Regions from separate parts of the Cytobacillus sp. FSL R7-0680 genome, predicted to be linked through region 1. Evidence: riboswitches for the same ligand, from Rfam matches in the RefSeq annotation. Region 1 holds a riboswitch; each other region holds the start of a gene.
The links. A riboswitch is a leader RNA that binds a small molecule or an ion and turns the genes downstream of it on or off. The one in region 1 is predicted to bind thiamine pyrophosphate.
Positions count from the first base shown of each region.

Region 2: linked by a shared signal. The riboswitch ahead of tenA (thiaminase II) and the one ahead of MKY26_RS06215 (YkoF family thiamine/hydroxymethylpyrimidine-binding protein) in region 1 are both predicted to bind thiamine pyrophosphate.
Region 3: linked by a shared signal. The riboswitch ahead of MKY26_RS19200 (3-oxoacyl-ACP reductase) and the one ahead of MKY26_RS06215 (YkoF family thiamine/hydroxymethylpyrimidine-binding protein) in region 1 are both predicted to bind thiamine pyrophosphate.
Region 4: linked by a shared signal. The riboswitch ahead of thiT (energy-coupled thiamine transporter ThiT) and the one ahead of MKY26_RS06215 (YkoF family thiamine/hydroxymethylpyrimidine-binding protein) in region 1 are both predicted to bind thiamine pyrophosphate.

Region 1 covers NZ_JBBPAO010000001.1:1,229,677-1,237,331, reverse strand. The annotation lists gene pdxR (MocR-like pyridoxine biosynthesis transcription factor PdxR) at 1-134, shown strand, start outside; gene MKY26_RS06230 (energy-coupling factor transporter transmembrane component T family protein) at 271-1,056, opposite strand; gene MKY26_RS06225 (ABC transporter ATP-binding protein) at 1,053-2,618, opposite strand; gene MKY26_RS06220 (ECF transporter S component) at 2,593-3,204, opposite strand; gene MKY26_RS06215 (YkoF family thiamine/hydroxymethylpyrimidine-binding protein) at 3,201-3,809, opposite strand; TPP riboswitch at 3,897-4,000, opposite strand; gene MKY26_RS06210 (TetR/AcrR family transcriptional regulator) at 4,207-4,779, opposite strand; gene MKY26_RS06205 (efflux RND transporter permease subunit) at 4,933-6,999, shown strand; gene MKY26_RS06200 (YhgE/Pip domain-containing protein) at 6,986-7,655, shown strand, end outside.
Region 2 covers NZ_JBBPAO010000001.1:1,495,775-1,503,429, reverse strand. The annotation lists gene MKY26_RS07480 (GNAT family N-acetyltransferase) at 1-160, shown strand, start outside; gene trhA (PAQR family membrane homeostasis protein TrhA) at 283-918, opposite strand; TPP riboswitch at 1,267-1,376, shown strand; gene tenA (thiaminase II) at 1,499-2,188, shown strand; gene MKY26_RS07465 (MFS transporter) at 2,489-3,769, shown strand; gene MKY26_RS07460 (peptidoglycan D,D-transpeptidase FtsI family protein) at 4,065-6,200, shown strand; gene MKY26_RS07455 (ATP-grasp domain-containing protein) at 6,778-7,593, shown strand; gene MKY26_RS07450 (aspartyl-phosphate phosphatase Spo0E family protein) at 7,637-7,655, opposite strand, start outside.
Region 3 covers NZ_JBBPAO010000001.1:3,829,918-3,837,572, forward strand. The annotation lists gene MKY26_RS19195 (glycosyltransferase) at 1-1,309, shown strand, start outside; TPP riboswitch at 1,395-1,496, shown strand; gene MKY26_RS19200 (3-oxoacyl-ACP reductase) at 1,589-2,344, shown strand; gene MKY26_RS19205 (IclR family transcriptional regulator) at 2,568-3,329, opposite strand; gene MKY26_RS19210 (polysaccharide biosynthesis protein) at 3,527-4,522, opposite strand; gene MKY26_RS19215 (glycosyltransferase family 2 protein) at 4,563-5,162, opposite strand; gene MKY26_RS19220 (hypothetical protein) at 5,317-5,637, shown strand; gene MKY26_RS19225 (DUF6176 family protein) at 5,974-6,318, opposite strand; gene phaZ (intracellular short-chain-length polyhydroxyalkanoate depolymerase) at 6,431-7,294, shown strand; gene MKY26_RS19235 (MFS transporter) at 7,346-7,655, opposite strand, start outside.
Region 4 covers NZ_JBBPAO010000001.1:3,756,142-3,763,796, forward strand. The annotation lists gene MKY26_RS18805 (YbjQ family protein) at 92-406, opposite strand; gene MKY26_RS18810 (hypothetical protein) at 387-605, opposite strand; gene MKY26_RS18815 (YxlC family protein) at 592-951, opposite strand; gene sigY (RNA polymerase sigma factor SigY) at 905-1,462, opposite strand; gene MKY26_RS18825 (hypothetical protein) at 2,077-2,826, shown strand; gene thiT (energy-coupled thiamine transporter ThiT) at 3,208-3,786, opposite strand; TPP riboswitch at 3,891-3,995, opposite strand; gene MKY26_RS18835 (hypothetical protein) at 4,129-4,368, shown strand; gene MKY26_RS18840 (M23 family metallopeptidase) at 4,392-5,366, shown strand; gene MKY26_RS18845 (phosphotransferase) at 6,277-7,248, opposite strand; gene MKY26_RS18850 (HelD family protein) at 7,593-7,655, opposite strand, start outside.

The DNA.
Region 1 (7,655 bases):
CTAATTACTCCATAATTAGAAGAGATGATAAAGAACCGCAAATTATATTAGGCTTTGCAGGTATTCGTGAAGAGCAATTGGAACACAGCTTGAAAGCATTGTTCAAAGCGTGGGGGATGGATGAGATTGATTAAATAAATCTCTCTTTGCTTGATTCAATAAAAAAATTAGAATTAAGTACTTTAAGATAATCAACAACGAACAAATTCTTATCATATAACTGAACTTGTTCGTTGTTAATTTTACTTAGAAAGGTTTTAGCGAGTAAAGTTAGGGCATAATCCGATGGCCAAATATATTAAGTGTACCCAATCGATAGGAGACGTAATAGGCGATTATTAATATGATAAGCATGATGATAAAAAATAGGTAATCAGTCGCTTTGATTTTCATTACAGTATAATAGGTTCGATCTTTTGACCCTGTAAAACCTTTTGATTCCATTGCAATTGCGACTCTTTCAGCCTTCCGAATGGCGCCAGCTAATAGGGGGATAAAATATTGTCTCGTATGTTCCACGCGATTTCTCCATCCTTTTGCACGACCAAGGCCCCGAACACGATGAGCTTTCTTTAACAAGTCTAATTCGTGCTTGAAGGTTGGAACAAAGCGATACCCTGCCAAAATACCATAAGTTAACTTAGGTGAAAGGCGAACTTGCTGCATTAAACTTAACATAAATTTTGTTGGATCAGTTGTAAAAGCAAAGAGTAAAGATAACCCTATAAAACACAATGACCTTAGTGCTAAACTCATACTAACTATAATGCTACCCATCCTAATATCAAAAGAAAAGAACGAAAAAACAATAGGACCAGTTGCGTACTTATCATCCGTATACAGCATTGTCATCCAAGCTAACCCGAGCGTAAAAAAGGACATCGGTATAAAGTAAAACAACCATTTCTTTATGTTCAGTTTACTGAAGAAAAAGGTAAGTATCAGGATATAAATAAACATAATCGCTGGTGTAATAATATCAAAGGAAAAGCTCAACAAAATGGCAGGTAAGATAACCGTAATAGCTTTTATGGTTGGATTTAATGAGTGTATCATATCGTCATCTCTTCATTTATCAACCGTAAGCGGTAAGGTATCCTTAATCTGGCTCTTTCTAAAAGGTCAGTTTTTCGCCAAAGTGCTTTAGGTGTACCATCATAAACGATCTTTCCTTGTTGCATAACCAAGACATTATTACAGTATGAATCAACTAAATCCATGTCATGTGTAACGAAAACGATGGTGGCCCCTTTATCATTTAGGTGCATGACTTTACGCATAAATTGAGAGGTCGTATAGGCATCTTGTCCAAATGTTGGTTCATCGAATAGAAGTAAATCAGGTTTGGAATGTAACATCGTTGCTACACTTAGCCTTCTTTTTTGGCCACCACTTAAGGAAAATGGATTTTTCCACTTATCAGATAAGAGATCAAAATCGGTTAATAAATGATGAACCATTCTTTCTGTTTCTTCTGTAGAATAGCCACTTAGCTTGATACCAAAACACACTTCATCGTATACAGTTTGGTTAATAAATTGATGCTCAGGATTTTGAAATACATAGCCCATATTCTTATACAATTCGTTTTCATGCCAATTACTTAATGGAGTGTTTAAAAAATCGATTGAGCCTGATACGGGCTTAATTAATTTGGCTATTAACTGTAATAAAGTAGATTTACCAGCACCATTTTCGCCAACTATTGCGCAAAAGTCCCCTTCTTTGATTGAAAAGGAAAGTTCATTTAGGATTTGCTTATTTTTATAGTTAAATTGTATATCTTTAAGATTGACTATTACTTCTGTACTTTCTTTCTCACTTGATGGTCGACTAGGCATTTTCCTATTTTCATACCTTTTAGGAACTCTTATACGATTCTTCGTCAACTTATGTAAATGATTTTGAAAACCTTCCTTCGGCGTACTATCTAAAAGTATTTCTCCTTTTTTATTAAGCGCAACCAACCGATGAGCGTATGGTTCCCAGTCATCGATTTCGTGTTCAATTACAAGCAAACCAAATCTTTGTTGTTTTTGAATCTTAATAATTGTCTCGATAAACTCGAGGCTAGATATCGGATCTAAATTTGCTGTAGGTTCATCTAAAATTAAATATTGAGGGTCCATTAAAAGGATAGAAGCTAGCGCAACCTTTTGTTTTTGTCCTCCTGAAAGATGGTGAATGTTATGTTTCATATATTGTGATAATCCTACAATATCCAGCACATGTTCTATTCTTTGTTTCATTTGACATCTGGGAATAGACAAGTTTTCTAACACAAATGCTAATTCATCTTCTACACGAACCATGCAAAACTGACTTTCTGGATCTTGAAAGACAATGCCTATTTCTTGGTTTATTACTCCTTTAGGGTAGGAGGAGATATTTCTCCCTTTATATAAAAGGTCCCCTGAAGTAAAACCTTCAACCGCCTCAGGATATAGACCATTTAAACATAGTGTAAGTGTACTTTTGCCAGAACCACTTGCTCCAAGTAATAAAGTCACTTCCTCTGCATATAACTTACAGCTTACATTATTTACAGAAGGTTCATCGTGTTTATCAAAGGAAAATGAGAAAGAGTCTAATTCAAAAATTGGTTGATGATTTTCCATGCCTTGCTAGTACCTCCTTCCCAATAGGGTACCCATTTAAAACACCAGTTTTCGCTAGTTGATCTGCTAATATTTTTCCTAAATAACCAGCAATGATAGCTCCACTTAGGAGACGTATAACAAACATTGTCATAATAAGCCAGGATTCATAGGCATGAAAACCTGATACAAAGAAATGGTAAGGAAAACTAATAAATGCAGCGCTGACACCTGAAAAAACGAGAATACGAGGTTGATAATTTTTCCATTTTGTCAGAGCAAAAGCGATTTCCGCCCCTAATCCTTGCACCATCCCTGAAAGAATTAAAGTGGGTCCAGATGTTGAGCCGACAAGTACTTCGGTAATAGCAGCAATGGTTTCTGCTGTAAAAGCAACGCCTGGCTTTCTGATAATGTAAGCAGCTATTATGGATACAATAAACCATATGCCATAAATCAATTCATAACCAATGGGTCCAAACCCAAACGGGGTAAGGATGGCAACAAGAACTTTACCGACCCCAAAAAACCCTAAATAAATAAAGCCAAATACGACACCCAGGACTGACATGAGAACAATATCTTTCAGACGCCATGATTTTATCATGAGACTTTCACTTCTTTAGCTTTTCCAGTAGGGCTGTTAGCTGATAATGTGAATGTCATTGTCACATGAGATACATCTTGCTTGGTCTGATCGAAAACGTTCTGTAACAAGTTAAAAATATCATTCACCTTGCCATCAAGCCTTGTGGCATAATGGCTATGGCTTACGTTTACTTCAGTCTCCTTGGACCAATCAATTTGCTCATAAATTTTTTCCATATAATCTTCCCTCCCTAAGGGATAGAGGGCAAATTTACAACCTGCAAGCTGGTCTATTTCTTTTGTATCATCCTTGTTCAAGGCAATGTCAGATTCGTCCATGTATACATCTGCTGCTGAATCTCCTGGACAACCAATCGAAAAGGTACCACTCATAGCGATGTGTTCTCCTGTTTTAGCTGCGTGTAAAAAGATTGCCCTCACTACATCAAAAACATGAATTTGCTTACCACGGATACAAGTAGATACATCATCAGTTTCTGACCACACCTTTGACGTGTTCACTTCTTTAAGGGCAAATAAGATGATGTCCACATACCTCTCACTCATTGGAGAAAGCGTAAACTGACAACCTACGATACTACTTGTTCCACATAATTGATTCATATAAAAATCTCCTTTTAACATTTTTTGAACAAAAAAAACTGCACCCCGATGGAATGCAGTTTGGCTATGCAGAAAAAAAAGAGAATACACTGACCAACTGCACTTCCCCACGCTAGTATTATCTAGATCGGGTTATAAGGGTCAGGCAATTGCCTTCTCAGCCATTAAATATAGCTCCCCTAGCGCATTCGATATATTTTATTTGTTCGTCTATCCTATCATAAGCAAAAAATCATTATCTGTAAACCAATACTTGTCAATTGATAATGTAGTAGAGATAAATACAATTTATTAATTGATACGTAAATGATGCAAAAGAGTAAGGAATACAGTTTAAATCCCAATATAGTAGAGGTGAATAAAATATTGATGTGAAGAATGTTGATATATTCGCATACTATTTAGAATGAAGAATAACCCGATTACTAATTTCAGTAATAATGGTTGTCATTTCTTCCGGAGATTCTTTCATCCCATTCATTAACCATTTTTCAATTACATAAATACATCCACTAATTACAAAGTAAATCATATATTTTGATTTATCTATATTTATGACCTGCGGATCTTCCTTTAAACTATTAATAATGATTGATTGTGCAGTATCAATCACTCTCGTTTGAAAAGCTTTGTTACCATGGTCACTAAATAAAACAAGAAAATCAGCACTTCGTTTATAAACATAATCTAATAAATACTTCGTCATTGCAAAAGTTTCATTTATCTCATTATGGTTGTACTGTTTTAAAGTGACCTGTAATTCTAACAAAATCTCATCTTCAATATGCTGAAGTAAATCAAATTGATCACGATAATGGCTATAAAAAGTAGAACGATTGATATCTGCTTTTTGACATAATTCTTTAATGGTAATGGATGAAATTATCTTTTCTCTTAATAATTCCATTAAACTTTCCTTTAACACCATACGAGTATATTGTTTCCGACGATCCAATTTTTTGTTCATCATGCCACCCTCACTTTTTTGAGAAATCCAACAAAGTACGCTTAAATGTTGGATGTTAAACATTTTTTACACAACTGTTTGTTGTTTATCTAACACAGTGGTATGTATAATGTTACTGTAAAAGAATTTCAACATCAAGAAGTGGGGAAGCCAATAATGATTGAGTTTATTATTCGTTATAAAAAATCTGTAACCATCATTTTCTTTTTGTTATCAGTGCTTTCTGCTATTGGATTTCTGTTTGTGAATGTTAATTATAATATGAAAGATTATATCCCAGCAGAAGCTGAATCTACCGTTGCTTTAGAAGTGATGGAAGATGAGTTTACTAGTGGCATTCCAAATACAAGCGTAATGGTTGAGAATGTAACAATCCAAGAAGCGCTCGTTATTAAAGAGAAATTAAATAAGGTTCAAGGTGTAACTGATGTGATGTGGTTAGATGATGCGATGGACATAAGAACACCAATAGAAACCGGAGACCAAGGCACAATAGAAAATTACTACAAAAATAATCACGCTCTTTATTCTGTCACCATTGAGAGTGGCAAAGAGGTCGAAGCAACAGAAGATATATATCAAATAATTGGTGAGAAGGGATCACTTATTGGCGAAGCTGCAAATACAGCTACGCAGCAGAAAATGACAGGGCAAGAAACGTTACTCGCTGCAGGGATACTTATTCCCATTATTATCATTATACTAGTTCTCTCGACAAACTCTTGGGTCGAACCGCTCTTTTTCTTAACGGCTATCGGTGTATCGGTAATTATTAATTTAGGGAGTAATGTTTTTATAGGAGAAGTGTCCTTTGTGACACAATCAGTCGCACCAATTTTGCAGTTAGCTGTTTCCTTGGATTACGCTATCTTTTTATTACATAGTTTTCAAGATTATCGTAAACAAGGGCATGAGCCAAATGAAGCTATGAAACTAGCTATGAAAGAATCGTTTAGTGTCATTGCCTCGAGCGCATCTACAACTCTATTTGGATTTATTGCATTATTGTTTATGGATTTTGAGATTGGATCAGACCTAGGTTTAAACCTTGTTAAAGGAATAATTTTAAGTTTTATAAGTGTGATGGTATTCCTTCCAGCACTTACATTATTATTCCATCATTGGATTGAAAAAACACAGCACAAATCATTAATACCAAATTTTAAAGGTATTGGAAAAAAAACATTAAAGTTAAGGTTTCCAGTCTTGATTTTCGTCTTACTTCTCATTATACCTAGCTTTTTAGCACAAAAAGAAACCTCATTTACTTATGGAATGGGGGATCAACCTGATAGTACTAGATTAGGGCAAGACATCCAAAAAGTAGAAGAAATATTTGGCGAATCAACCGCTGTAGTATTATTGGTACCTAATAATGAAATAGGTAAAGAAAAAGAAATGATTGAATCTATTGAAGAGGTTGACCATGTCTCAAATGTAATTGGATACGCGAATATGGTTGGCTCGACTATTCCGCAAGAATATTTGGAGGAGGAAGCAAAGGAACAATTCTTATCTAATAATTACAGTCGAATCATCATTAATACTGATGCAGGAACAGAAGGAGATATTCCTTTTCAATTAGTAGAAGAGGTAAGGGAAATAGGTACTAACTATTTTGGTAATCAAGCGTTAACTTTAGGCGAAAGTGTTGCACTTTATGATATGAAATCAACTGTTACAGAAGATAATTCTTTAGTAAATACTTTAACCGTTATCGCGGTTGGACTCGTGTTACTTGTCACATTCAAATCATTATCATTACCGATTATCTTATTATTAACAATACAATCTTCTGTTTGGATTAATCTCGCCATACCCTATTTTACCGATACGTCATTAGTATTTATTGGTTATCTCATCGTTAGCACTGTACAGCTTGCAGCAACGGTCGATTATGCCATTTTATTAACAGAGACTTATAAGCATAATCGTGGAAAGTTATCTCCAAAACAAGCGATGAGAAAAACAATTGATGAGAAATTATTTTCCATTATCGTTTCAGCGTCCATATTATCAAGTGTCGGATTTATATTATGGCTAACTTCCTCAAATCCAATCGTCGGTTCTATAGGATTATTATTAGGTAGAGGAGCATTGCTCGCGTTTTTACTCGTTATACTTTTTCTACCTGGATTATTATTACTATGTGATAAATTGATTCAAAAAACATCTCTTCAAATGGACTTTAGTAACAAGGAGGAAAAAAATGAAGATCATTAAATGGATGCTTATCACTGCTTCTCTATTTTTCTTTCCTGTGATGAATATACATGCAGAATCACAACCTGTTAAAGATGAAATGAGTAAAGGGAAAGTAGCAAACAAAAATGAAGTGATTTATGCTAACTTGCTAGCAGACGGTAACCTAACCGAATTATATGTTGTCAATTCTTTTGAAATGATAGAACCTGGTGTGATTGAGGATTTTGGAAATTACGAAAAAGTTAAAAATCTAACTGACACATCAAAAATTAGCAAAGAAAATAATCAGATCACATTACAAGCAAAAGAAGAAAATTATTATTATCAAGGAAACTTACCAAATAACTCTAAGTTACCTTGGCGTTTTACAATTAATTATTACCTTAATAATAAAAAGATTAATCCAGAAAATTTAGCTGGTAAATCTGGCGATATAAAAATGGAAATTGCTGTAGAAGCGAATGAAGGTAAGCGTTCTTCATTCTCTGAAAATTATATGCTGCAAATTAGCGTACCGCTGAACACTGAAAAATTTAAGGATATAAAAGCTGAGAATGCCACTGTTGCACAATCCGGCAAAGATAAGCAGCTCACTTTTACCGTTATGCCTGAGCAGGAAGAAGTATTTACGATTGAGGCAGAAACAAATCATTTTGAAACAGAAGGTGTGCAAA
Region 2 (7,655 bases), 270 kb from region 1:
AAAGGGGATTGCTGCAAGCTTGCAATATGAAGTAATGAAGCGATTTAGCAATCATAGGGTTATACTTGTAGCCGACAGCAATGACACGCCAAAGGATATGTATCGTAAACAAGGGTATAAAAAATTGAGCTTTCGCTATGAAGTAATGAAGTTATTATAAGTAGTAGTTTATTATTAATATAGAACAAGTAATGTGATAAAAACTCTACAAACTGATATTAATAAATCTGCAGGTGGTGAGAGTAGCCATCTGCAGATCATTTATAAAGAGGTAAATTTTGCTCAAGGTAAAAGCGAGAGAACAGCAAAAAAATGCATAATCGAACCAGCAAGAACAAAAACATGCCACAATGCGTGATGGTACTTAAATCCTCTCCATACATAAAATATTGAACCAGCAGTGTATAGAACACCACCGATAATGAGGAAAATCATTCCTTGTGTAGGTAAGTGTGTAACCAGAGGCTCCCAGGCAAATATAATTAGCCAGCCCATCAAAACATATAGTAATGTCGAGAAGACTAAAAACTTTTTAACAAAAAAACATTTGAAAACTGTTCCAGCAATTGCTAGCCCCCATACAAGACCAAATAAGGTCCATCCTAAGGTTCCTTTAACTGTTATAAATAGAAACGGTGTGAACGTTCCAGCAATAAAAAAGTAAATGGAAGAATGATCGAGAATCTCAAATACATCCTTTGCTTTTCCAGCAGGTAAACTATGTAGCAAAGTTGATGAGAAATATAAAATAACCATCGTTGTACCAAAAAGAACAAAGCTGACAATATGCCAAGCTGTTCCATATAAGGATGAGAAAACAGTTAAAATGACGAGAGCCGCAATACTTAATAGCGCACCGATTCCGTGTACGATCGCGTTGGCGATTTCTTCTCCCTTTGAAAAAATATGTGTTTCCAAGTAGTATTCACCCATTCTTTATCCAAAATCATAATTCTAGTATAAACATTTTTTTAGCTGATAAAAAGTCGTAAGCTTTCATTATAAAGAAAAACTTCACTAGGCGAAGAGGGTGGAGAGTGTAAATGCATGGAGAATATTTGGAGTTATCCATCCTTGAGTCAATGCCAATTTAAGCCGCGGTGTTAGATCAGTTGAAGTGTTTAGGTAACGACAGCATTCATCCAACTTGTTCATAATCGTTACTGAAAGAGAAGCTTGACATTGCTCAATTCCTAAACTTACAGTTGCCATTTAGGTTGACATTTATTGATAAGATGATAACATAACTTTGAAAGCATAATTGAATAAATCCACTAGGGGTGCCTTTAAAAGGCTGAGATTAAAGTGCAATAACTTTAAGACTCTTAGAACCTGATCTGGTTGATACCAGCGTAGGGAAGTGGCGTATATCAATTTAGTTAACGTTATAACTATAACTAAATGAATGATGTATACAGTAACCACTTTCTTATAGGAAGTGGTTTTTCGCTTTTCTGGATTTTTTATGCTCGATAAAAAAAGAGAAGAGGTAGAAATGATGACAACAAAAGAAACGTTTACACAATCGTTAAGGAAAGAAGTACATGATATATGGGAAGCGAATTTTGAACACCCTTTCGTTAAAGGAATTGCTAAGGGAGATTTACCAATTGAGTGTTTCCGCTTTTATGTGTTACAAGATTCTTACTATTTATCACATTTTGCTCGTGTGCAAGCAATCGCTGCTTCTAAAGCAGAGAATTTATATATGACCTCAAGAATGGCCTCGCATGCGCAAGGTACCTATGAAGCTGAACTAGGGTTACATAACAAATTTATGGAGGTATTAAAAGTTTCTGAAGAAGAGTTAAACCAGTTTAGACCCGCTCCTACTGCCTATGCATATACATCCCATTTATATCGTGTAGCAGAGACAGGCACAGTTGGCGAGGTCATCGCTAGTTTGCTTCCGTGTTATTGGATTTATTATGATATTGGGCAGAGCTTTAAAGGGGCAAAACCAAAAGAAGAAATCTATCGTACCTGGATTGATACATACGGTGGAGAATGGTTTGTTAAACTTGTACTGGAACAAATTCATCATCTTGATCGGCTTGCTGAAATTGCATCTGAAACAGAAAAAGAAAAAATGAAAATGGCATTTACCATTAGCTGTCAATATGAGTTAGCTTTTTGGGAAATGGCTTATACCCAAGAAAAGTGGTTAAGTGATAAAACATATGCATAAAACTTCATAAATGAAAGCGGGAATAGTGTTAACAGAATAAGGTTAGTTCATACTAACTCAATTCTGTTAACATCATACCCTTTATAATCGTTGTAATATCAGGTTTGTTATGCAATTAAGACAGTTTGCCATATCGGATTTTCCTAAAAAAGAAGTTAGATCTTCACCAACTACTCATCTAGTCAATAGAAATGACTTCTACTTCTCCACCCTCATAGACATATAAACTTCCTATATATATATAAAGACAATAAGCGTATAATGAGAGACGAATGTTAAATTGAGGAAGGCGTTTAAATAATGAATAAACAACAAAGTAAGTACAGATGGGTTGTATTTGGTGTTTTACTTTTAGCCTATTTATTTATGGTTAGTCAAAGAACAGCACCTGGTTTAATTACTGATCAATTAATGGAAGAATTTCATTTAACTGCAGCAACGATTGGGCTGATAACGAGTATTCAATTTTTTGCTTATGCTGGATTGCAAATTCCCATCGGATTATTCTCTGATAGATTTGGTCCAAATGTATTTCTAGTCGCTGGAACGCTGCTAAACGGACTAGGTACCATCCTCTATAGTTCGGTAGATAATAGTTATATGCTTATCTTTGCTAGGCTATTATGTGGAATTGGCGATGCTACTATTTGGGTCAATTTAGTTCTTGTATTGAGCATTTGGTTCAAGCAGCAGGAGTTTTCGATGCTAGTGGGATTTGCTGGAATGACAGGAAGTTTAGGTTTCTTATTGGCAACAGTTCCTTTTAGTTCGACCATTTCTCTATTAGGGTGGAGACTTCCATTTTTAATTGTTGGCATCGTAATATTCACCCTCGGTATCGGACTCTATGTTGTTTTAATAAAATATCCTAAGAAGAAATTTCAAATGGAAGAAGAAAAAAATCAAAAAGAAACAAATGAACCGTTATTAGTCATCATAAGAAGATTACTAGTCAATCGCCAAGCTTGGGCGACATTCCTTTGTCATTTTGGTGTAGTAGGCACATATATTGGCTTTATTGGCTCTTGGGCTGTTCCCTATGGTATGGACATTTACGGTTTATCAAGATCAAGTGCAAGTGAAGTAATTATGTACGGCTTATTTGGTGCCATTATCGGAGCGCCATTAACAACCTATCTATCTACTTTTTTTGACAGTGTCAAATTACCGTATGTTATCGTGCAGTTGCTGTCGGTTTCTGCTTGGATCACACTAGTATTGCTGGGTGGAGAGCCACCGTATTTATTATTCATTCTTTTATTCGTGATCATAGGCTATGCAAATGGTGCGAGTGCTCTAACCTTTACAGTTGTTAGACAGTCCTTTCATATAAAGGAAGTGGGGCTTATTTCCGGTTTCGCCAATACGGGTGGCTTTCTTAGCGCAGTGTTGCTGCCAGCTCTTTTTGGGAAAGTATTGGACCATTTTGCTAATTTTGACCTTACAACCGCTTATCAATATGGACTCTATATTCCTTTAAGCTTTGCGATTATTGGGTTAATTGGAGTATTCATGTTATATGAGCCAGTAGTATATCGTCAAAAACTACAAATGAGTCAAATGAAAAAATCGGTTGGTTAACAATCGATTTTTTTATTTAGCTAATAAAAATGAAGAACAATCATCACTTAAAAGGCAGTCAAGTGGATACCTGATTTGATCACCATCTACCGTCCTTTTTAGAAAATGTTACTGAAAGTGTAAAATTGATCTTTTTTTATCAAATATTTCTTCATAACAATTGAAAAAATTGGATATTTGTTGTAAGATAGGTTATATTATTAATCTAATTTTAATAGATAATATATTTTTGAAATATAATAGTTACATATAGTAATAATTAAGAACATTCATACTTTGATGATTGGTTGTGTTGATGATGGCGGGAGAGCAGAAAAGAAAGAAAAGAAATAAAAAAATGGTTTTTCGGATTAATTTAATGTTTTTTGCAGTATTTATCCTCTTTTCGATTCTAATCTTCCGCTTAGGTATTGTTCAAATTGTTTACGGGGAGAATTATAAAAAAGAGATTGAACGGGAAGTGGAGGTGCCAGTAGCAAGCACGGCACCTAGGGGGCAGATCTATGATAGTAAAGGTAGACTGGTTGTAGGGAATAAGCCTCAATTAGCCATAAGTTATACTCGCTCTCAATCTACAACTCAAGAAGAAATGATTCAGACATCAGAGCTTTTAGCGAAAATGATTAAAAAAGACACGGAAGAAGACTTGAAGGCGATTACGGAAAGAGATAAACAAGACTTTTGGATAATAAAGTATCCGAATGAAGCAGCAGAAAAAGTATCGGATAAAGAAAAAGATGAATTGCAAGCAAGTGATATGTCAGCAAAAGAAGTAGATGAAGAAATATATAAACGAACGCGGGAACGAATAACAGAAGAAGAACTGAATGCTTTTAAGAAGGATGAACTAGAAGTTTTAGCGATATTTCGAGAAATGGCAAGTAGTCGAATGTTGACACCTCATTTTATTAAGAACAAAAATGTTAATGAAGATGAATTTGCTCTTGTTAGTGAGAATCTTCATTTACTACCTGGTATTGATACAACGGTAGACTGGGAACGTTATAATGCTTTAAAGGACGAAGATGGAGAAGTAACATTAAGTTCTGTACTTGGAAATGTTTCAAGTTCAAAAGAGGGCTTGCCTAGTGAAATGCTCGAATATTATCAATCTAAAGGTTATAGTCGCAATGATCGTGTCGGCAAGAGTTATTTAGAATTGCAATACGAGTCTGTTTTACAAGGGCAAAAGAAAATCATGAAAAATTACACAGATAAAACGGGTGAAGTAACAAAGCAAGATGTGGTAAGAGAAGGACAAGCAGGAAAAGACCTTGTCTTAACAACTGATATCGAATTCCAACAAGAGGTAGAAAAAATCATTGAAAAGCATGTTCGAAGTCTGAGGGGAAGTAATTACTATTTAGATCGTGGCTTCGTTTCAGCGATGAACCCACAAACAGGTGAGGTTCTCGCAATGGCTGGCAAACAATTTGTCAAAGATGAAAAAACTGGTGAAACAGAAGTCATGGATTACGCCTTAGGTAATATGACAAGTCAATATTCAATGGGTTCCACTATAAAAGGCGCAACAGTGTTAGCAGGTTACGAAGAAGGAGTAATCTCACCTTGGAGTGTTTTGGTAGATAGACCTTTGTATTTTGACGGAACACAACCTAAACGATCTTGGAATACGGCAGGATTTGGTGCCATTAATGATCTAACGGCCCTTAGGAAATCTTCAAATGTTTATATGTTTCTAATAGCGATGAGAATTGGTGGACAACAAGAATACATTCCGCGAGGTAAACTACGTATTGATAAAGATGAAGGTATTAGAAAGTTACGATATAATTTTCACCAGTTCGGTCTTGGGGTGAAAACGGGTATCGACTTACCAGGTGAAGTAACAGGACAATCACCAATTCCTCCTAATGGAGGGAATACACTTGATTTTGCCATTGGACAATTCGATACTTATAGTCCGCTACAATTGGCGCAATATGTATCAACGATAGCAAATGGTGGTTACCGTATGCAACCACAGATTGTGAAGGAAATTCGTGAACCGAATCTTGAGAATAATCAACTTGGTGCGGTTTATAAATCCATTGAGCCGAATGTTTTGAATAAAATTACGATGAAGGATGCATGGATTGAACATGTACAAGATGGGTTTATCCAAGTAGTCAACCATCCGCAGGGAACAGCAAATAGTGGGATTACAAATAAAAAGTATAAGATTGCAGGTAAAACAGGAACAGCCCAAGCTTACTACGGGGGGCCGCTTAAGGTGCAATCGAATCCAGATACTTGGAATTTAACCTTTGTCGGGTACGCGCCGTATGATAATCCTGAAATTGCCATTTCAGTTGTCATTCCATGGTTGTCTTCAGATAAATCCAAGATTAACCTTCATATTGCTGATGAGGTATTTGATGCTTATTTTAAAATGAAGACTAAAAAAGGCGAAGAAAATGAAGAACTTTAAATAAAATAGAATAGAGCTTTTCATATGCACCCCGAAGTCTAACGCTCGGGGTGTTTTTTTATGGTGACATATGATGAATCTTTTAAGCAAAAAAATACTCTCTCTCTCTTGCTAGTGAAGGTGGTTATGTAGTTGGAATCCGTAGTAAAACGAATGTAAGATAATGGGGTAAATAATTTATGAGAGGGTGGTTCCCTTAGAAGGACTAACAAAACAGGCCATCCAGTTTAATTTAAGGTAGATGTCTTACACGAGAAATTGAAACAGGAGAATCTTTTGACTCAGTTGTTTTTAAAATTTGGCATTCGAAATGAATAAAAATGAAGAAAGTGAGTGTAAATGCATTCAACTCTTTTCATTTTAAAAAAATTGGTTCTGTTTTTCTGATTATACCTTGTTCTTTTTCCTTATAATAACAATAAATATTTAGAAATTTTAATAATAATATTTCTTGAAAAAATTTATTGTATTTTTTTACAAAAATGCTATGATATTAATAGTTTTATATTCTTTTAAATACATTTTTTAACATCTGTAATACGGAAAAACTAATTGAATAATGAAGGTGAATGAATCAATGAAAATTGTTTCTTTTAATGCATTTCGCACGATTGGTATGCCCAATGTGCACTATATAAAGCCAGAACATATGTTTAAAGAAATAGATGCAATAAAGCAAGCTGACATCGTGTTATTTCCTGAAACGTGGCAAGTACCGTCACTTGTGTATGGGTTGAAGAAAAAGATTTTTCCTAGCATAGAAACAATGCAGCTAGGTTTTAGTAAAATTGAAATGACAAGGGCCCTTTGGTCGGTGAGTCCTGAGCATGCTCCCTATACTGAAATCCTTGCTAATACAAGGAGCAATATTGAGTATGTTTTAGATACTTTTCCCTTTCCTTTTGTAGCAAAAGAATCACGAAACTCTATGGGAAAAGGTGTTTTCCTCATCCAATCGAGAGAAGACTTTCTAACGTATTGTGAGAAAGTGGACGCTTTATATATCCAAGAATATTTACCGAATGATGGAAAAGATTTACGTATATGTGTGGTTGGGAATGAAGTATTGGGCGCCTATTGGAGAGTGGGACTAGAAGGAGAGTTTCTTCATAATATTGCACAAGGTGGAGAACTATGTGCCGATTTTATTCCCCAAGAAGCTATCGACCTTGTGTTAGATATTGCCGGTCAATTAGGTATTAATCACGCAGGGTTTGATGTCATGGTGAGCGAAGGGAAATACTATATTATCGAATTTAATGTGTTATTTGGGAATCAAGGATTAAATAAACTAGGAAAATCAGTTGAACAAACGATTTATCAATATTTATTATCACAATTTCTACCACCATTCCCAACATCGCCGACACCAGGAAATAAAGTTGTCTCTTAATGGTAAAAGCCTAATTTCTTTCCGTAGGAAACTAGGCTTTTACTTATTTATTAACTGCGTAC
Region 3 (7,655 bases), 2.6 Mb from region 1:
TACCGACTTTACCCATTTCTGGAATGATGCTCTCATCTGGAAGGTTGCTCGCTTCAAAGATATGCTTATTGAGCAGGCGAAATTTGAAGAATTTGATTATTTGTTTTTAATTGACTCTGATTTGCTTTTACACCCGAATACCCTTCATACACTTATTTCCACGAAAAAAGAAATTGTTTCAGAGGTATTTTGGACGGCTTGGCAAGAGGGGACAATTCCTTATCCGCAGGTGTGGTTAACAGATGAATATACCCACTGGAGACAGGCGGATGAAGGTGCCATAACAGACGAAGAAAAGGCCGTTCAAACCGAGGCCTTTATTCAACAGTTACAAACTCCAGGTGTTTATGAAGTAGGAGGATTAGGTGCGTGCACGCTAATTAGCAGGAAAGCTTTGTTAGCAGGTATTCATTTTAGTAAAATTAAAAATCTCAGTTTTTGGGGAGAAGATCGACATTTTTGTGTGAGAGCTGTGGCATTAGGACTGGATCTACATGTAGACACACATCTGCCAGCTTATCATATTTATCGTTCTTCTGACCTTACAGGCATACCCGCATTTAAAGAAAAATGTCAGTATGCTTATAGCGAACTACCTATTTATCCAGAAAAAGCAGAAAGCCATCAAATTCGCTTATCGATGATTGTGAAGAATGAAGAAGGTCGTTATTTACAAACGATGTTAAAGAAAGTAAAGCCATTTATCGATGAAGCTGTGATTATAGATGATGCTAGTACTGATCAGACTATATCGATTTTCTTGCAAGAACTAAAAGGTATGCCAATTAAATTGGTCAAGAATGCAAGCTCCCAGTTTGCCAATGAAGTGGAACTAAGAAAACAACAGTGGTTAGAAGCAACGAATGGTTTTTTAGGTTGGGTATTAAATCTTGACGCAGATGAATGGTTTGAGGAGAGTTTTATTGATTATATTGATGACTTTGTTAAACAGGATACTATCGACCTGTACTGTTTTAGACTGTATGATATGTGGGATGAAGACCATTATCGTGAAGATGAATACTGGCAAGCACATTTCTTATACCGTCCATTTCTAGCAAGAGTTAGATCAACCTTTCAGCCTGTCTGGAAAGAAACACCACAGCATTGTGGGAGATTTCCAGAAAACATCTTCCAACTTACCCACAGTTTATCCACAATACGAGTCAAGCATTTAGGCTGGGCAAAAGAAAAAGATCGATTAGAAAAATATGAGAGATATAAGCTGCTTGACCCGAATAGCCTCTACGGTAATGAGAAACAATATGAATCGATTCTAGATAAGAATCCCCGTTTAAAACAATGGTGAGAAACATAAAGCAAATGGTCAGTTTCGAAATGAACTTCGATTCATAGCTAGGAAACTATTTGTATGCTAAACTAAAAATAATTAAAAATTGTTGCAGGGGGACTCAGAAAATGAGTTGAGAAGGTTAAAACCTGACCCTTAGAACCTGTTCGTTAAGACGATCGTAGGGAGCATCTTCCAACTATATGCATATGTATGGTAGGCTCTCCATTTTCGGGGAGCCTTTTGTTTTGTTTCCCTGAACATTTTTAATTACATCTATTGAAAAGAGGGAATAGCGTGAGAGAAGAAGTCGTGTTAGTAACAGGAGCAAGTCGTGGATTAGGAGCTGCAATTGCTGAAAAGTTTGGTAAGGAGGGCTACAAAGTAGTCGTTAATTATTTTAATAATAAAGAAAAAGCAGATGCAGTAGTTGAAAAAATCGGACAAGATCGTGCATTGGCTATCCAAGCTGATGTAAGAGATCATCAAGCAGTAAAAGCAATGGTAGCAGACACAATTGCTCATTTTGGTCGCTTGGATATCGTTGTAAATAATGCATTAGTTCAATTTAAATTTGATCCTGTGGCACAGGCGAAAGTAGAGGAATTATCTTGGGCTAGCTATCAAACCCAGTTTGAAGGCGCGATAAAAGCAAGCTTAAATGTTGTTCAATCTGCTCTTCCGGCTCTAAAGGATTCACAGCAAGCCCGTGTGATTGGTATTGGCACGAATCTTTACCAGAACCCAGTCGTTGCCTACCATGAATATACAACAGCCAAAGCGGCATTAATTGGCTTTACACGCAATATGGCCAAAGAGCTCGGACAGTATGATATTAATGTGAATATGGTTTCCGGTGGATTATTAGAAACAACGGATGCAAGTGCTGTTACTACCCCTGAGGTATTTGCGATTGTGGCTGATAACTCTGCTATCCGCCGTGTGACAAAACCAGAAGACGTAGCAGAAGCCGTTGTTTTCTTAGCCTCTCCAGGCGCTAGAGCGATTACGGGACAAAATCTAGTCGTTGATCATGGATTGACGATGAACTAAGATAAAAAAGGTCGTCATCTTTGTTTATGGCGGCCTTTTTCAATAAAATGGACTTATTTTGTAGGTTGATAAATCAGTAAAGAGCTTATATCAGCAAATGTGAGACTAAGTCGAAGCTAAACTCCAATTTATTCGCAGAAAAGGATATTTTTAAAATAACAACTTAATTTTCTCACTAGTATTTTATTCTACTAGATGTTAAAACGGTCGATTGAACGTTCAATCAGTATTGTTCAATTTTTCCTTGTTTATATCGATAGCCAAACATAGAAGATGCTTGTAGGTGAAACTTCAGCAGTTGCTTGCTCATCGGATCCGATGCTTCCTTAGGCATCTTATCGTTAAATCCAACAACTGTCACTGCACCGAGTAATTGATTCTGGTAGTCTAGCAAAGGGACGGAAGCCGAAGAAATCGATGGAATTAAAGGTTCGGTAGCGAAGGAGATTTTCGATTGTTGAATCATTTGCCATTCTGCGTTATCGATCGCTTCCCCGTCTCCTAGCCAATCTTTTGTCAGTACTGGGTTTAAGAAACTTAAGAAAATCTTCCCTGCGGCAGATGTTGGTGGTAAGCTTCCGCCTAGTTGTGTACCAATATGAAGTGGTTCATTCGAATGACAAATCTTTGTCGTAATAGGTCCGTTGTTTGTCCATAATGAAAACGAAACGGTGCAGGAAGTAAGCGAAGAAAGTTCCTGCATATACGGAGTGATTGCATCGGCAATATCACGACTACCAAAGGCGGCTGTACCATATTGAATCAATTTGCTTCCAAGATAATACAGGTTTGTCCCTTTTTCACGATAGAGCATGTTCAATTGCGTAAGTGTATTTAAATATTTATATAAATTACTTTTCGTAATACCGGTTTCTTCTTGAATGGTTGAGAATTTCATTGGGGTATCTTTTTGATAGATTAATTCGATGATAGAAATGCCTATTTGCAAGGATTGTATCATCGTACTACTTTTTTGTATTTCCATGTATGTAACTCCTCAATATGCTAGTCATGTTGAATCCTAATTTATCAGAAACTACATCAAACAACAACCTTCCTTTAGAGGGTTGGTAGGATATCCCTATAAATTCAGTATATATAAGAATAGTAAGTGAGTTGGCGATTATTAACTTGGTCAATGAAGGTGCTCAACTCACGAAAAATAGGGAGCGGTCAAATATATTAATTTAACCTTTTCCATTTTTTTAGCTCTTTCTGAACATAGGATAATGATTGTAGTTTTTCTTTTAGTTCAGCTACAGAGAGACGATAAGTATTATTGGAGTGATATTCTTCTACAGAGTTTGTATCAGTTTCTATTCTGGTATCTCGAGGAATGCGATAGAAGCCTTCAAGATCAATAGCTTTCGCTGCTTCTTCTTTTGTTAGTAAAACTTCATAGAGCTTTTCTCCCGGCCGTGTGCCAATTAATTCTAAAGGAAGGCTAACGTGAAAAAGTTCTTTAATCGCTTGTGCTAAATCTGTAATATAGGCAGCAGGCGATTTTTGTACCATAATATCCCCATTACAAGCATTCTCAAAAGCGTACAATACGAGTTCGACAGCCTCATCTAAACTCATCATAAAACGGGTCATTAAAGGATGCGTAACAGTTAGCGGCTTTCCTTCCTTTACTTGTTCTATGAGTAGCGGAATGATGGACCCCCTTGATGCCATGACATTTCCGTATCTTGTGCCACATATAATGGTACCACGAGCGTTAGCTTGTCTCGATTTAGCGATAAATGTCTTTTCCATTAAAGCTTTAGACATTCCCATTGCATTAATTGGATAGGCTGCTTTGTCCGTTGATAGGCAGACAATTTTCTTTACCCCTGCTTGTATGCCTGCACTTAATACATGATCGGTGCCAAGAATATTCGTTTTCACCGCCTCTAGCGGATGTGACTCACATGAGGGTACTTGTTTTAAGGCTGCTGCATGAAAAATGTAATCAACCCCGTCCACAGCTGGTAATAAAGTACTCATATCCCGAACATCGCCGAGGATATAAGAGATTCTTCCATCTGCATACTGTTTTTGCATGTCATCTTGTTTTTTTTCATCACGAGAAAAGATGCGTATTTCTTTTATTTCACTATGCAAAAAACGTTCTAACACCACATGCCCAAACGAGCCGGTTCCACCTGTAATTAATAGCGTTTTATTTTTAAACATAAGTATGGAACGCACCTTTCTGTCATTTCCCACAATGGGCTTACTTTAATCCAAAATAGTATAAATAATATTCGGAATTTATTCGTGGATAGTTATACCAGTAAGCGATAATTCCTGTTATGTGCACTGAAGGGTTTTGTTCTAAGAGCGCTTGATGAAAATCACAGTCCCCCGCCATATCCGGTCTTTCAGAAAATCTCGCTTCTCCCACACAGCTTCTCTTAATGATCCTAAATTGCCCACACCATTCACGATAATTTTCTTCCGTTGCTTGAAAGAGCTGGCCATCCTTTGTCACCATGCTGTAATAATAAATGTCGTACTCACCATCTATTTTAGCGAGTACTTCACGAATGGTTGGTAAATAAATATCATCGCTATCAATAATGGCAATATAATCTCCAGTTGCGGCTTCGATACAACGATTATACGAATAGCTAGCGCCACGATTTTCCCCATTTTCTAAGATTTTTAGTTGAGGGTACTGTTGTTGATATTCTTTTAACATCAATAATGTTTGATCGGTTGATCCGTCATCACAAACAATGATTTCATCGGCATATTCTTTAGGAATGCTATCAAGCATCGAGCGAACCCATTGTTCACTATTATAAACCGGGGATAAAAAGCTGAATCTCATGACTTTTCCTCACTTTATTATGCATGATTTTGGGGCAGGTGTTATATCGTTTAGTGTATGCGCCTAATTAAAAGTGGTGAATTTAGGACATAAAAAGAAATTATTTACAATAAATTTCTTTTAGTGTAATATTACACTAAAGAGGGGTGAGGGAATGTTTATGGTGAGTTTACCGTTATGGTTTTGGCTATTGTATTATCTCTTTTTGTTTATTTCATTTATGATGGCGTTAAGAATGTTATGGAGGAAACAAATTAGAAAAACAGCATTATTTGTCATCTTTTTTGTTCTAACAATCCCTTTTATTTCTATATTCAATGCTATTGGTCGCGGTGAAGAAATGAATGAAGGGGAGTTTTTCCTTCATGAGCTTTTTGATGGTGCACTATGGGCGTTGTATAGTGTTTTCGGTTATCTTGTTTTATTGTGGTTTTGGTGGAAGGCTATAATATTGTCTATAAAAAGAAGGGGATGAACACTGACATGAAGATGTTTTTTCGAGTTTTATTTCCCTCTATATGTATTTTTATATTTACGTGGATATGTTCATTTTTTCCGTTTAGCAAAATCTTATTATTAGGGATTTATGTCCTTTTTCCGCTAGCTTTTATTATCCAAGGTATTATTTGCGCGCGCTTAATAAAGCAGATGATCATAGGCTTTATCTGTTCATCCGCTGCGATAATAATTCCAGTTTCGTATTGGTTTGAGGTAGGTAGTATGGTGAATGCTGTTATATTATATACCGTATTAGGACTCATTTCGTTCTTCTTATATGGACGGAAGGTGAAAAGTGCTTAGCCTATTTAAGCTAAGTCATATTTGCTCTGATTTTCTCTGGGATCATAACGACTTCGGTAGTTAAATTAACTGGTTTGTAGGTTTCATCTATACAATCTTGCCAATATTGGAGATGTTTTTTATCTACCCAGTGTGTGGATTCAGTCACTTCAATCCCATCCCTACCTTGTACAGAATACCAGTAAAGATATTCATCTTCGTTTTGTACTTCGCGAAAAATCGTTTCAATATACATTTTTTCTCCTTCAAGTGTGAGGAGTACTTCTTTCATATGATGATTAAGGAATTGTAGCCATTCGTCTACAGCTTTTGTTTTTCCTTTTTTAACCTTAAAACGTGTGAGTTCAACGTTCATACAATCTCTCCTTTTATTAGAATGTTTATGTAATATTTTAACATAAAAAGGAATAAAGATAGCTTTAATCGAATAGTATGAGAGGTTTGAAGGAGAAAGTAGAGGTGTTTAAATGGAATGCAGGTTAAGTAACGGTGAAGTGTATGATTATCTGAAAAAGGATGGGGGAGAGAAGGTTCTACTTCTCGTTCATGGCAATTATGCCTCAGCGAATCATTGGGACGTATTTTTGGAGAAAATACCTTCAAAGTATACGGTCTATGCCCCGGATTTAAGAGGTTATGGCCGATCTACTTACAATCAGCCAATAGAGGATTTTAAGACATTCGCTTATGATTTGAAATTATTTTGTGATCATTTTTCTTTAAATAAAATAACAATCATTGGTTGGTCAAATGGAGGTGGTATTGCGTTGCAATTTGCAGCAATGTATCCAAACCTTGTTGAAAAAATGGTTTTGCTCGCCTCCATGCCAGCCGGTGGATATCCAGCCTATGATGAAAACAATAAGCGCTATCAAACAAGAGAAGCAATAGAAAAAGATCCAATGTTAAATAGGTTAGTAGAAGCACAGAAGATGAAAGAGTTTGCTTTTTTTACCGAAGCGATAGAACAGTTGATGTTTGTTAAAGGCAGGCAGGCATTAGGAGAACGGTTTGAAGGATATATAGAAGCAGCAATACAACAAAGGAATATGATGGATGTTGCACATGCAGCTAATGTGTTTAATATAACTGATATTGATAATGATGCAGCTGAGGGAACAGGAGAAATAAACAATATTCAAGCAGAGACTTTTCTTTTGTGGGGAAATAAGGATGTCTTAACTACAAGGGAAATGACGACTACATTACTAGAGGATTTAAAGAGAGCTGGCGTTAATGTCATTTTTAGAGAATTAGATGCAGGCCATGCGTTCGTTATAGAAGAAGTTGATGAAGTGATAAGGGAATTAGAAAACTTTTTCCAAAGATAAGTAGGCAAAAGAAAAGAGCCAAAATATATGGCTCTTTTCTTTACATCCTCGTTAATTAGCAACTTTTATCGTTTCATTCTCTTTTACCACAGTAGCTTCAGGCTTATAGGCCCGTTTAATTGGGACGAGAGCTAAGGCAATGGCAGCAATCAACCCTGGAATTGCAAATGCGATAAAGTTCATATGAATAGGGAGAGCGGCCGTTAATAAGAATCCGCCGAGAAGTGGCCCGAGCATGCCTCCAAATCTCCCTATTCCTGAAGCCATTCCTAATGCTGTGGATCGAATATTAGGAGGATAATATTGAGAGACATAGGCTTGTACAAGGTTTTGGGCACCGATTGTACTAGCACCAGCTATA
Region 4 (7,655 bases), 2.5 Mb from region 1:
AGTAAAGAGATCTTGTTCTGCATAGGTTTAAGGTACTCAACAAAAAAGCTGTCGAGAAATCGACAGCCAACAAATATATATAACCCCTTGTTTACTCCACATACACCGCCGTACCATAAGCCAATATTTCACTGGCGTTTGCCATTATAGCTGACGTTTCTAAACGTACACCGATAATCGCATTTGCCCCTTTTTCTTTGGCATGCTCTACCATTCGACCGATTGCCTTCTGGCGAGATTCCGTCATCATATCTGTATATTCCGAGACTTCTCCACCGACAATCGTACGTAATCCGGCAACGATATCTTTTCCAATATGTTTCGATTGGACTGAATTTCCCCTAACAAAACCTTTTAACTCTTTTATTTCTTTACCTGGTATTGTTTCAGTAGTCACGATAATCATTTAATTCATCCTCCTCTTTTCTACGAACGTTTCTTACGATGAAATAGAATATTAGTGGTACCGGTGCTTGAATTAAGGCGATAATACCCCAGAACCAATGATTCATTCCATTTTTCTTTGCATTAGTAAATAAAAAGATACTTTGTGATAATAAAATAATTGCTACTAAGAATAGTAAAAAGAAATCAATATTCGTCATGTCGCACCTTCTCTCTATGTTTTTGGATTTGCAGAAAGGTATAACAGATGACAAGAAGGACTGTAAGACCTTGTAATGTGATAAAGACAACTGGTATTTGGGTTAATGTTGTAAAAAATAAAACAAGAATAAGTGTTGCTATTCCGCTGAATAAGAGTAATTCTCTTCGCCATTTTTTGCTAGCTTCATCCTTTTCTGCGATGACCATTTTTTCAAACCAATCTTCACTAGGAGTAGAGATGGGGTTATTTTCCTCAAACTGTGCAAAAGAACGTTTCATTTCTTTTGAAAAATCTTCTTCATCCTTGTTTGATAGGATTTTCCATTGTTCCTGGGCCTTTCTCATCTTCACCCATCTCCTTTCGAATGGTTTTAATTCCGCGGTGAACTCTAGATTTTACTGTTCCTTCAGCAATTCCAAGCATTTTGCCAATCTCATCATACGCATAGCCATAATAATGTTTTAAAATGATCGGCACTCTTAATTCATCTTCTAATTCACCGAGAGAAGCTAATAAGAAATCCCAATCTTCATTTCGTGACTGTGCCTGCCATTTTAATTTCCGCATATGTTGTGCTTTAAAGGCATCAGCTCGCTTCTGGCGCCTTTTTTGATCGATATATAATTTTGTGCCAATGGATATGAGCCAAGTGGAGAATTTCGATTTCACCTGAAATTGATTTAGTTTTTCAATCGCTTTTGTCATTGTCTCTTGTGCCAAATCCTCAGCTTCTTCTCGATTAAGGGTGAGCTTCATTAAATAATGAACGAGAAGGGGATAACTCTCCTTAAATAAGTGAGCTAACGCCTGGTTATCGCCTTTTTTCGCTGCTTTAATCCATTTTTTCTCTTCCAAACCCTGCCCCCCCCTTTCTTTGGATTTACTATTATGACGATTAGTGTTCTCCTTTCGTTCACGAAAAATAAAATTTTTTGAATGGAGATAGAGATTATTTCTTGTTATTGCATAGAAGTTATGCGAGTGGATAAATATGTAAATGATAATTACAATGTTCAATTATATCCTTATTTTCAATGACATGGACCCTCTGGTGGCATGACTACAGAGGAAAGAGCCAGCAGTATCTAGGCGTGTGTGCTATACAATCTCCATATAAACTTGGGCGGTGGTATCTTTTAAATATGTGTCAGCTTCATCCAATCAATACGGTAATTCTTAAATGAGCGTTTATAGTTAAGACTGAACGCAAAAGATGTTTACGCGCAAAAGAGAAAAGAGGAAGTCAGAGAGCTGCGCGTAAATAGTGTATACGCGCAAAAGAGAAAAGAGGAAGTCAGAGAACTGCGCGTAAATAGTGTATACGCGCAAAAGAGAAAAGAGGAAGTCAGAGAACTGCGCGTAAATAGTGTATACGCGCAAAAGAGAAAAGAGGAAGTCAGAGAACTGCGCGTAAATCGTGTATACGCGCAAAAGAGAGAAGGGGGAAGTCAGGGAACTGCGCGCAAATCGTGTATACGCGCAAAAGAGAGAAGAGGAAGTCAGGGAACTGCGCGCAAATTGTGTTTACGCGCAAAAGAGAGCAGGGGAAGTCAGGGAACTGCGCGCAAATCGTGTTTATGCGCAAAAGAGAGAAGAGGAAGTCAGGGAACTGCGCGCAAATTGTGTTTACGCGCAAAAGAGAGAAGGGGGAAGTCAGGGAACTGCGCGCAAATCGTGTATACGCGCAAAAGAGAAAAGAGGAAGTCAGAGAACTGCGCGTAAATCGTGTATACGCGCAAAAGAGAAAAGAGGAAGTCAGAGAACTGCGCGTAAATCGTGTTTATGCGCAAAAGAGAGCAGGGGAAGTCAGAGAACTGCGCGCAAATCGTGTATACGCGCAAAAGAGAGCAGGGGAAGTCAGAGAACTGCGCGCAAATCATGTATACGCGCAAAAGAGAGCAGGGGAAGTCAGGGAACTGCGCGCAAATCGTGTTTATGCGCAAAAGAGAAAAGAGGAAGTCAGAGAACTGCGCGTAAATCGTGTATACGCGCAAAAGAGAAAAGAGGAAGTCAGAGAACTGCGCGTAAATCGTGTATACGCGCAAAAGAGAGCAGGGGAAGTCAGAGAACTGCGCGCAAATCGTGTTTATGCGCAAAAGAGAGCAGGGGAAGTCAGGGAACTGCGCGCAAATTGTGTTTACGCGCAAAAGAGAGAAGAGGAAGTCAGGGAACTGCGCGCAAATCGTGTTTATGCGCAAAAGAGAGCAGAGGAAGGTTGAGAACTGCGCACAAGAAAACAGATGATGTTGGTTTAAACTACCGTAGATAATAGTTGTTGCAAGTTCATAAATAATCAAGATTGTTCATCGTTAGATTGACATTGACGGAAGAAAAGTGCTGCTAAAAAAAGTAAGGATAAAGATGTGTCTACTCCCCCTCTCAGAAATCCAAAAAGAAAACTGCCGGTCTCAAGGAGAAAATAGAAGAGAAGATGTTGGTTTGTCTAGCTGCTTTTGGCGCTTTCATTTTGCATGGTTATCTTATGGATATCACGCCGATGTACATGTCACCCTGATTCCACAGTTCATTCATCGTGCGAAAATCCCCCAAAACGTTGACTTGAAAAAAAGGCCCTGAGTTCCCCCAGAGCCTTTAGATGATTAATATGCTTTTTTCAGAAGGACCTTATTGGCTGTTGTGTAAAGCATGACAACTACTAAGGCACATACGATAAAGGTAGGTAGCATATATGTTCCGTTATATACGAGTGAGTAAAGTGCGACAGGTTGATCTGCCGGAGCATAGGCACCAAATAGGATAATGCCTGATAAATAATGGCATAAGAAGCGTAAGAAACTTCCTAAGAAAACGCCACTAATAACATACATGTTTGCTTTGGCAAATTGGCCGTCTTGATAATTTTGCACAACTTTATTCATATAGATGCCTGCGAGTCCGACAACAGCAAAGGCTACGAAATAGTCAATGATCCAAGAGGCGAAATGAAAAGGAACAGCTCCTGTTAAGATTTGAAGTCCTCCTAATAGTAAGCCCGTTAAGACGCCGCCTTTAACACCCCAACGAAAGGCCATTAAGAAAACCGGTACCATAGCAAGTGAGATGGACCCACCTTGTGGCCAAAATCTCCCCATCAGTAAGCCTGATAAGAAATCAAGTAATAATGCCAAAGCTGCAAATATAGCAATTTCCACCATAAAAAGTGTTTTATTTTGTTTCATGTTTTTCCTCCTTCTCCGAAAAGAGAAGCGAACGAGTAAACCTGTATTACTTTTTTGTCATGAAAAAAAGCAATACATAGGCGGTGATGGATGCCTAGTATTGCTCATATCCAAAACCACGATCCCTACGCTAGCATTATCTAACAGGTTCTTAGGGTCAGAACGAACTCGCTCACTCTCAGCCATATTAGGCTCCCCTTGTGGAAGTATTAAATTTATCCTCGGTTAGAATATACTATGACTTTCATCAGAATTCAAGAATCTTTTTTTGGTAGTAAAAAAACAGATTATTTGTGAAACTTATTCCCTAGATAGTCGTAGAATAATCAAGGAGTGATTGATATGAAGAAGGTTTTTGAAGTAAACCATCATGGAAATCATATATTAATCGAAAATTATTGGATTAACGGAGAAAAGTTGTATGTAAATGGTGAATTACAGGATGAAAATTTAGGTCTAGCATTAAGAGGGGATTTGAAAGGTAAGTTAGAAGATTTAAGTGAAATTAAAGTAACTATTGGCGGTTTCTTTACTATTAATTGCAAAATATTTCTTGAGAATCGTTTAATTTTTTCATCTTAATAAAACTTACGGGGGTAGAGGGTATGGTAGGGTCAATAGATCCTGATAGGTTTATAGATCATTGGTTAAGAGAAGATTTTAAAACAATTTATGAAGCAACTTCAAAAGTGTTTCAAGGAATGGTTTCATTATCGGCATTTATTGAGATGAGCGCAGCTTTTAATAAAGGTGTGCGTAGTTATCATCTTACGTCACGGACGGATGTCATAGGCATTGGTCAGTTCGTATGGGTAGATAACTCAAAAGCAAAAGCAGTTGTGGTTGGATTCGATGATAAATATACAATTGTCAGTCTCTATTTGAAACCCTACTTTGTCTTTCCAGAAACAGATAAGATTTATACAAAGAATGAATACATTATGCCAGTGATGGATGATTGGTTTGTTTTCTGGGGTGGCACAAATGAATTTATTAATTACCATTACGTATATGAACATCAAAGGTACGCGTATGATCTATTAAAGGTGAAGGATGGCTCTACATATAATGGTAGACCTGAAAAAAATGAGAGTTATTACGCATTTGCAGAGGAAGTTATCGCCCCTCAAAATGGCAAAGTAATAAAAGTGGTTGATGGTCTCGATGATAATATTCCAGGGCAGATGGATGAAGAACACCCCCCAGGCAACTATATTGTGATAGAGCATGCGCATAAGGAATATAGTATGATTGCTCATTTTAAAAAAGACAGTATCATTGTCCAAGAAGGAGAAGAAGTTCTTCAAAAACAATTACTTGGCAAATGTGGGAACTCGGGTAACTCTTCTGAAGCGCATATCCATTTTCAAATCATGGATTCAGAAGATCTTCATAAAGGAAAATCAGTTCGCATTCGTTTTAAAAATGGTGTAGAACCGATTCAAGGAGAAATCGTAACAAATCATTTAACAAAATACCTTAATCGATTCGAAGAGAAGTTCGACAAGGTTGAAAATACGATGACAATAGCAGACTATGTTTTTGCCGTTCCCAGAGCAATTATTCAGCTTTTTAAATAGAGAAATACAGTTAAATGGAGGTCGCTTGTGCCGGCCTCCTTGCCCACAATTCAATCAAACATTTATTTAAATCGCAAAAAAAGTGGTTTGATAATAATCGTTGCTCTTTTCGTAAGACTCAGTGCGGTTTTTTAACGTATCAACTAATAACTGGATACTGTGATTCAAGTTCGTTCCTTTGATCAACACATAAGAGAAGGAATGTTCTTCTTAAAGCCTTCCAGCTTCTACAGGCCGTATGTCAACTCCTCTTTTATAGTTACCTCGGAAAATAAGGAGCGTCTAAGCTACTTTTTACACTCCTCTTTATTCCTTGTGTAGAGCTGATTAACGTCGATTTGACGCTAATTTGATGTAATTCAATCAGGTGGCCAAATGTTTCCTTCTTCGTGACCTACTCTTGGTCATATAAGTCCTCTATCGAATGAAAATGCCTTTCCATATGTGGGTGAACAGAAGGTCAATAAGCAATCTTCTGCAAAGGGGTTCTGGACAAACTCTTTCGCATTGGTTTGCCCTTCCACAAGCCAATATCTACTGCTATGGTGCCTGCCACTAGCAATTACTTATTCGCTATTCCCAATTGTAACATGATAAGATAATTGCTCATGAGTGGCTCGTAATTGTGCGATAACACTTAGCAAAATAGCTTTACCAATCGTAAAGCTAGCTCCGATTCGTATGAACCCTGGGGCAACTTGTTTTTTTATGCTAATTATAGAATCGATCTTTCGATACCTCAAAACTGAATAAGTGTTAAACAGAAGGAGAATAAGCTCTAGGTAATGATGATTCTAAATTTAGTCATATGAAACTAAATAAACGTGTGCCGATTGAATATCGACACACGTTCAATGTTCATCTTTTTATGTTGTCTACGTGAGAGGGACAAGACAAAAGATTACGTTTTTTAAACTAACTTCATGGCTAAAGAATCAACATTCTTATTTAGCCATGCTAACTGCTTTGTTGTCAGCCTAGCAATTTTTAAATATTCTTTTGGTAACTTTCCATAAGGTTCGTAAAAATTACTAACAGCTAGCTGAAAGAAATACAGATATGGCATATGGAACAAATCGTAATTATTCAAGGTAAACCACTTTGAATAGTTATCTATATAACGTTTAAGAGCATTAGATTTAATTTTTCCACTCTTAGCAACAGGGTCCGCATAAGAGAAAGACATCATTACTTCCCAACATGCAGGTAAATGACAGGCGTCTGTCCAATCAATTGTATACAATTTTGTTTCCTTACATATGATTTGAGAAGTATAATAATCTCCATGCGAATTAGTACATGTAAACTTAGAATAATCAAACGTATAGTTATTAATTGTATCTAGATACTCTAATCGGTTAATAATATCTTTCATAGTTGTCGTATCGTTTGACTGTTGTGCTTTTTTAAAAGTCTTGAGGTAGGATTTTTTTGCCTTAATAATTTGACTGTTAGTAAATAATTCTTTATTAATCATTCCTGTTTTTAATTTGGGGGTTTGAGATAATACATGTTGAATTTTTCCTAAATTTTGAGCGGATACATCCTTAAACCAGTCAGTTCCATTATTTAAGTCATAAATTTCCCCATCTATATATTCTTGTAAGTGGTATTTTTCCCCGTTTATGGAGAATGAATAAGTTCCTTGATTAGATTTAATAACTTGTGCTACAGGAATTTCGTTTTCGTAAAGGTACTTAACCAATTTGCCTTCTATTTCGGTATCTTGAATATAGGAAGGAATACGTTTTAGAACGTAACTTCCTTTAGATGTATTTAAATAATAGGTTGCAGATATATTATGATCGGTAAGTTGTGTCATGTGAGTAATTTTTAAATCGAACTGTTCGTTCAGTATATCTTTCATTATATAAAAGTTCATTAATTACACTCTCCTCGATGAATTATTTTTGAGAAAAGCTATGAACCAGACTTAAACATAAGTTATTCAAACAAAAATCCTCCTTCATTAATCTGATTAATATTCTATAAAGCATATAGAGTAATATCAAGTAAAACAAAACGGTAATAACTAAGTTATTTCCTCTAGATAGTTTCTTTACACATAGTTATAGTTTTTATATTAGTCTGCTCTGGTTGGTTGATAGTTACTTTATTTCTTTAAATAAAGGGAATTCTTCTAGTTATGTTGCTAAAGGGGTAGAATAGTGACAATTGATTGATAAAAAGAGAAGACCCCAATCTTTTATAGAATGGGGTCGATTTTTACTCGTTTTTAATTAAAGGAGTTAATTCGCTTTTTTTGTGCAGTATAGTCAACTTATGCAT